One region of the Geobacillus sp. CAMR5420 genome, then DNA from elsewhere that is predicted to be linked to it. Evidence: a T-box and tRNA genes for the amino acid it is inferred to sense, from the RefSeq annotation. Region 1 holds a T-box; the other holds one or more tRNA genes.

What was found. A T-box is a leader RNA that pairs with one kind of tRNA and senses whether it is charged. The one in region 1 lies ahead of ileS (isoleucine--tRNA ligase), so its partner is inferred to be a tRNA-Ile.
Region 2: it encodes a tRNA-Ile, which carries the amino acid that the T-box ahead of ileS (isoleucine--tRNA ligase) is inferred to sense. The anticodon was not compared.

Annotation. Positions count from the first base shown of each region.
Region 1 covers NZ_JHUS01000029.1:47,163-50,415, reverse strand. The annotation lists gene ileS (isoleucine--tRNA ligase) at 1-1,353, opposite strand, end outside; T-box leader at 1,407-1,627, opposite strand; gene DI44_RS10750 (DivIVA domain-containing protein) at 1,725-2,237, opposite strand; gene DI44_RS10755 (RNA-binding protein) at 2,316-3,089, opposite strand; gene DI44_RS10760 (YggT family protein) at 3,212-3,253, opposite strand, start outside.
Region 2 covers NZ_JHUS01000013.1:2,138-5,390, reverse strand. The annotation lists gene queG (tRNA epoxyqueuosine(34) reductase QueG) at 1-666, opposite strand, end outside; gene DI44_RS13455 (phenylalanine--tRNA ligase beta subunit-related protein) at 719-1,384, shown strand; tRNA gene DI44_RS13460 (tRNA-Glu) at 1,684-1,755, opposite strand; tRNA gene DI44_RS13465 (tRNA-Ser) at 1,760-1,852, opposite strand; tRNA gene DI44_RS13470 (tRNA-Asn) at 1,860-1,934, opposite strand; tRNA gene DI44_RS13475 (tRNA-Ile) at 2,144-2,217, opposite strand; tRNA gene DI44_RS13480 (tRNA-Gly) at 2,224-2,294, opposite strand; tRNA gene DI44_RS13485 (tRNA-His) at 2,466-2,538, opposite strand; tRNA gene DI44_RS13490 (tRNA-Thr) at 2,546-2,621, opposite strand; tRNA gene DI44_RS13495 (tRNA-Ser) at 2,830-2,920, opposite strand; tRNA gene DI44_RS13500 (tRNA-Ile) at 2,940-3,016, opposite strand; tRNA gene DI44_RS13505 (tRNA-Met) at 3,022-3,098, opposite strand; tRNA gene DI44_RS13510 (tRNA-Ala) at 3,119-3,191, opposite strand; tRNA gene DI44_RS13515 (tRNA-Pro) at 3,200-3,253, opposite strand, start outside.

The DNA.
Region 1 (3,253 bases):
AATGCACCAGTCGCCGCGGTCGCGCACCATGTTGTGGATGCGGATTTCCCCCCACTCCGGAATCCATTTCGTTTCCTTAATCGCTTGAAGCAGCTCGTTGCGGATTTTATCGATCGATGCAAACCATTGCGTTGTCGCCCGGAAAATCGTCGGCTGCTTTGTCCGCCAGTCGTGCGGATACGAGTGGGTGATAAACCCAAGCTTCAACAAAGCGCCGACTTCCTCAAGCTTCTGTGTAATCGCCTTGTTGGCGTCTTCGTAAAACATCCCGGCAAATCCCGGCGCTTCCTCGGTCATGTAGCCGCGTTCATCAACCGGACAAAGGACCGGAAGCCCATATTTTTGCCCAACGAGAAAGTCGTCTTCCCCGTGGCCCGGCGCCGTATGGACGCAGCCCGTGCCGGCGTCGGTCGTGACGTGTTCGCCGCACACAACAAGCGAGTCGCGCTCATAAAACGGATGTCTCGCCACGACGTATTCAAGCTCTTTTCCTTTGACCGTTTTGACGACCGACCATGCGTCCCAACCGATTTCTTTCGCCACCGATTCCGCCAAGGCGGCGGCGACGACATACCGTTTTCCGCTGACATCGACAACATGGTAATCCAAATCCGGATGAACCGCGATCGCCAAGTTCGCCGGAATCGTCCACGGCGTCGTCGTCCAAATGACGATTCGCTCATCGCCCTCAAGCACGCCTTTGCCGTTTTTCACCGGGAAGGCGACATAAATCGACGGCGAGCGCTTGTCTTTATATTCGATTTCCGCTTCGGCGAGCGCCGATTCGCTTGACGGCGACCAATAGACCGGCTTCAACCCTTTGTAGATGAGCCCTTTTTTCGCCATTTCGCCAAACACTTTAATTTGCTGGGCTTCGTACTCCGGTTTGAGCGTAATGTATGGGTTGTCCCAGTCGCCGCGCACACCGAGCCGCTTGAATTGCCGGCGCTGGTTGTCGATTTGTTCATACGCATATTGCTCGCACAACTTGCGGAACTCGGCGACGCTCATCGATTTGCGGTCAACTCCTTGCTTGGCAAGGGCCGTTTCGATCGGCAAGCCGTGCGTATCCCAGCCCGGCACGTATGGGGCGCAATAGCCGCTCATGGATTTGTAGCGGACGATGATATCTTTTAAAATTTTGTTCAGCGCATGACCCATATGAATGTCGCCGTTGGCATACGGCGGGCCGTCATGCAGAACAAACAGCGGCCGTCCTTTCGTCCGCTCCTGCACTTTCCGGTAAATGTCCATTTCCTCCCATTTTTTTTGCATTTCCGGCTCCCGCTTCGGCAAGTTGCCGCGCATCGGGAAGTCGGTCTTCGGCATGAGCAGCGTTTCTTTGTAATCCATCCTTGCTCCTCCTTCGAACGATAGATTCCAAATAAAAAACCGTTCTCCCCCCGGCAAGGGACGAGAACGGTCTCGCGGTACCACCCTTCTTGGCCATGCAAACGACGCACAGCCCTCTTTTCATTCGTAACGGGAATGACGCGCCATGGCCTACTTGATGTTCGGCATGGAACTCCAGGGTGATGTTCACTCTTGCGCCGATGCCAGGCTTCCACCATCCCCGGCTCGCTGCGACCGGTCGTACAAGAGCTACTGTCCCTTTCATCGTCGATGGCTATTTCGCTATTCATCCTGAAAAAAGCCAACCGCCTCCCACGGCGGCTGATGCGGCGATTTTTGCCAATTATTATAACCGAAACGTCTTCGGTTCGTCAAGGCTGTGACAGCGGTTCTCTCGCCCCTTCTTCCAAATCCGGCGCCTCATACTCCATCAACTCGTCCCAATCGCGGCTGTTGATCATATCGAGCTGGGCCTCGACAAGCATGCGGAAACGGGCGCGGAACACTTTCGACTGCCGCTTCAGCTCCTCGATCTCGAGGGCGATTTTCCGCGATTTCGCTAATGCATCGCTGATGATGCGCTCGGCGTTTTTTTCCGCCTCTTTAATGATCAGCTTCGCCTCTTTTTGCGCATTCCGCTTCACTTCTTCCGCTGCTTCCTGTGCAACAAGAATCGACTTATTGAGCGTCTCTTCAATGTTCGCAAAGTAGTTCAGCTTTTCCGTCAGTTCGGCCACTTTTTCTTCCAGCTGCTTTTTTTCACGGATGAGCATTTCATAGTCTTTAATGACTTGATCGAGAAACTCGTTCACTTCGTCTTCATCGTACCCACGAAACCCGCGGCTGAATTCCTTGTTGTGAATATCCAATGGCGTCAACGGCACAACGGCCACCTCCGTCTCCATCATTCCTTTTCTTCACTTTCATTCGACATGGTTTGCCGATTTCCTGCCGTCATTTGCTTATTTTTGTCGGCCAATCTGAACGAGCCAGCGCTCTTTTTTCGTCGGCCCTTCCACCGAAAACAGCTTGCAGCGGCCAAAACCGCGCGCCGACAGGACATCGCCCGGTCCGCAGAGGAAATCCGGCTTGTCCACCACCTTCCAGTTGACTTTGACAAGCCCGCTTTCAACAAGCGCACGCGCTTTCTCGCGCGCAAGGCGAAACACCTGAGCGAGCACAGCATCGAGCCTTAGAGAAGACACCGTGACCGTTCCTTCCTCCCACGTTTCGGCAAGCGGCATGGCTGCCGACAACGGAAGCGGCTCAAGCGCAACCGGAGCTTTGCCGATCGTTTCGACATGCAAGCGGACGTAGTCGGCGACTTCAGCAGCAACAAAAAACTGAATTTCCCCATCCCGAATGAGAATATCGCCAAACTTGCCGCGCCGCAAGCCAAGCGACATCAGCGCCCCCAACACGTCGCGATGTTCAAGGGAAACGAATTTCGCCGGATAGCGGACGGCAAACAGTACAATGCCATAATCCTCTTCCTCAGGGTCGATATACGGCGGAGCGAGAAACACCCGCTTCCGCTCGACAAACGGGGCGCCGCCGAAAAAGAACGCGCGCACATCTTCCGCACCGCCGGCGATGCTTTGCACGATTTGCTGCTCGCGCGGATCGAGAAAATCGGTCAGCTTCGGAGCGTACTGACGGCTCACCATCTCCTTCCACTCGAGCACTTGATCAATGAACGGATGTTCCTCTTTGCGAAAATGCTGATACAGCTCCACTCGACGTCACCTTGCTTTCATGGAAGAAAGGAACCCACAACGGATTCCTCTCTGCGAGTTTCGCCCTTCCGCCTTTTTGCCTGCCGGGCGGAGAGCGGCGGCGCCGTGCGCGCAAAACGAAGTTAAAACTGCGACTGAAGAATGTCGAACAGGGCGTGAAGCCC
Region 2 (3,253 bases), on a different contig from region 1:
TTTCGTTTGCGTTAAAAAGGAAAGGCACCGCTGTGCGTTCAGTTGCCCCCCTTGCACAAGCGCCCCGGTCGGGCAGGCATCAATGCATTTCGTGCACGTGCCGCATCGGTTTTCAACCGGTTCATCAGGGGGAAATGGAATATTCGTAATCATTTCTCCCAAATACACATACGATCCAAACTCCGGTGTAATAATAGAGCAGTTCTTGCCGCTCCAACCGATCCCTGCTCGTTCCGCCACCGCCCGATCAGCGAGCTCTCCGGTATCCACCATCGAGCGAACGCGGGCATGGGGCACTTTGGCCAGCAAAAACTCCTCGAGCTGCTGCAAACGTTCCCGCAACACATCGTGGTAGTCCTTTCCCCATGAAGCGCGGCAAAAAACGCCGCGCCGTTCCGTCTTTGTCCCCCGCGGCGCATTTTTCATTTTAGACGGATAGGCAAGAGCAATGGCAATAATCGATTTTGCTTCCGGAAGAAGCAATGAAGGATTCGTCCGTTTCTCAATATCTGGTTCCTCAAAACCGGACTGATAGCCGAGCTCCTGCTGGCGGCGCAGCCGTTCCTTTAATTCAACAAACGGATCAGCGCTCGCAAATCCGATTTTATCAATGCCGATTGACCGACTGTACTCAATGACTTCCTGCTTTAATGCCATAACATCCATCGTTTTCCCTCCTTTCGTCATATATGGTAAAATGAAATCCGAGGTGATCAAGATGAAATGCGTGATATCAGAACAACTAAAGCAACGCCTTCCTTCTGGTAAATTCGGCGTCATCCGCTATCATCATATCGAGGTCAGCGATTCACCGCAAATGTTAAGGGGGAGGCTTGAGCTGTTTCAAGAATCTCTTTACATCGAGCTGCAGGAAAAGTCGATTGCCGACATCCCTGAGATGGTCGAATGGCGCCGTACTTTCAAACAAATCGGAACGGACCCAAGCCGCTATCGACCGTCAAGTGAAAGCCTGTACCGACGCATCCAGAAAAAAAGCTTCATTCCGCCTATCCATTCAGCGGCGGACATAAACAACTTTTTTTCACTCTATTATAAAATTCCGCTCGGCATCTATGATCTAGACCGCATCAACGGGACAGTGACGCTCACGATCGGCACGGAACAAGATGAATACATCGCGTTAAACGGCCGCACAGTCAACTTTGCCAACAAACTCGTCAGCAAAGATGAACGAGGGCCGTTTGGCAGTCCGATCGTCGATTCGGAGCGGACCGCCGTGACGAGAGAAACGAAAAACGCTTTGCAAATCGTTTACTTTCTCCCATCAACGCCAGAAGAAACCGCCAAGCGCCAGCTTCAAGCCATCCAAACGATGTTTGTGCAAATTCATGGCGGCGAAGCCGACGCCCAATTGTTCATTTGATCTTCTCCCCCCACTTTCCTGCCGTTGGAAACGGGGGACTCCCTCCCTACCTGAACTCTCTCCCTACGCTCACGCGTGGAAGTGAGGGTCTTCTCGGTTTAGGGTGGTAAATAAAAAAACGCAATGCCTCGTTCTTTAACGAAACGAAACACTGCGTTGTCCCCAACAATCATAACGTAATTTTAAAGCTAACGAGAGATATTATAACAGACTTCCACACGCATCGCAAGAAAAAAACGCAAAAATCGACAAAAGAAATTGTACAAAAGGGCACCAGAATCTCTGGTGCCAGCAACCAGTGACCCGTACGGGATTCGAACCCGTGTTACCGCCGTGAAAGGGCGGTGTCTTAACCACTTGACCAACGGGCCATTATGGCGGAGAAGGCGGGATTTGAACCCGCGCGCCGCAAAACTGCGACCTAACGGTTTAGCAAACCGTCCCCTTCAGCCACTTGGGTACTTCTCCAAAGAAATGGCTCCGCAAGTAGGATTCGAACCTACGACCTACCGGTTAACAGCCGGTTGCTCTACCGCTGAGCTATTGCGGAATGATGAATAACTATATGTTATGCACATCTTCCAAATGTGCTCGTTGCCTCTTCCTCTGCCAGCTAATTCAAGGAAGCGAGATGCGTCGAGGCAACTCGCAGCGAATTCGAAGATGTGAAGCTCGTCGCTCCGATTTTGCTGTGGAACGATGGGGCATTGTTCGCCCATTATTATAGCGAATGACCCAAAAATATTCAATGGAAAATAATGGGCCTAAGTGGACTTGAACCACCGACCTCACGCTTATCAGGCGTGCGCTCTGACCAGCTGAGCTATAGGCCCATAAAAAGCGGGTGATGGGAATCGAACCCACGACATCAGCTTGGAAGGCTGAGGTTTTACCACTAAACTACACCCGCATATCATTTAGTTGAACATCCGCCACGCTGCTTCCATGCCCCTTCCTCTACCAGCTGATTCATAGAAGCCAGATGCGTCGGGGCAACTCGAAGCAGATTCGATGATGCAGATGCTCGTGGCTGAGGTTTTACCACTAAACTACACCCGCAAATATAGAATATAATGAAAAGGGCGACTAGTGGGAATCGAACCCACGCATGCCAGAGCCACAATCTGGTGCGTTAACCACTTCGCCATAGTCGCCTCGTTCTGGTGCCGGCTGCAGGACTTGAACCCGCAACCTACTGATTACAAGTCAGTTGCTCTACCAATTGAGCTAAGCCGGCACATTTAAAATTAGCTAGTGATTCATGTTGTCTGCCTGGTTGTGCCTCTTCCTCTCCCAGCTAATTCGAGGAAGTCAAATGCTCGGTGTCCCTTCCTCTGCAAGCTTATTCAAAGAAGTGGGATGCGTCGGGACAACTCGCAGCAGATTCGACGATGCGAATGCTCGTCTCTACCAATTGAGCTAAGCCGGCACGATTTTAAAGTGCATGGCGGAGGAGGAGGGATTCGAACCCCCGCGCGCCTTGCGGCGCCTCTCGGTTTTCAAGACCGACCCCTTCAACCACTTGGGTACTCCTCCAAAAAAGCAACAATAATAATGGTGGACCTTGTAGGACTCGAACCTACGACCGGACGGTTATGAGCCGTCTGCTCTAACCAGCTGAGCTAAAGGTCCGATAATGGTGGCGGTGGAGGGGATCGAACCCCCGACCTCACGGGTATGAACCGTACGCTCTAGCCAGCTGAGCTACACCGCCAAATTTAAGAAGTCAAAAGGTGGAGCCTATCGGGATCGAACCGATGACCTCCTGCTTGCAAAGCAGGCGCTCTCCCAGCTGAGCTAAGGCCCCATGATAAATCGGGAAGACAGGATTTGAACCTGCGACCTCACGGACCCGAACCGTGTGCTCTA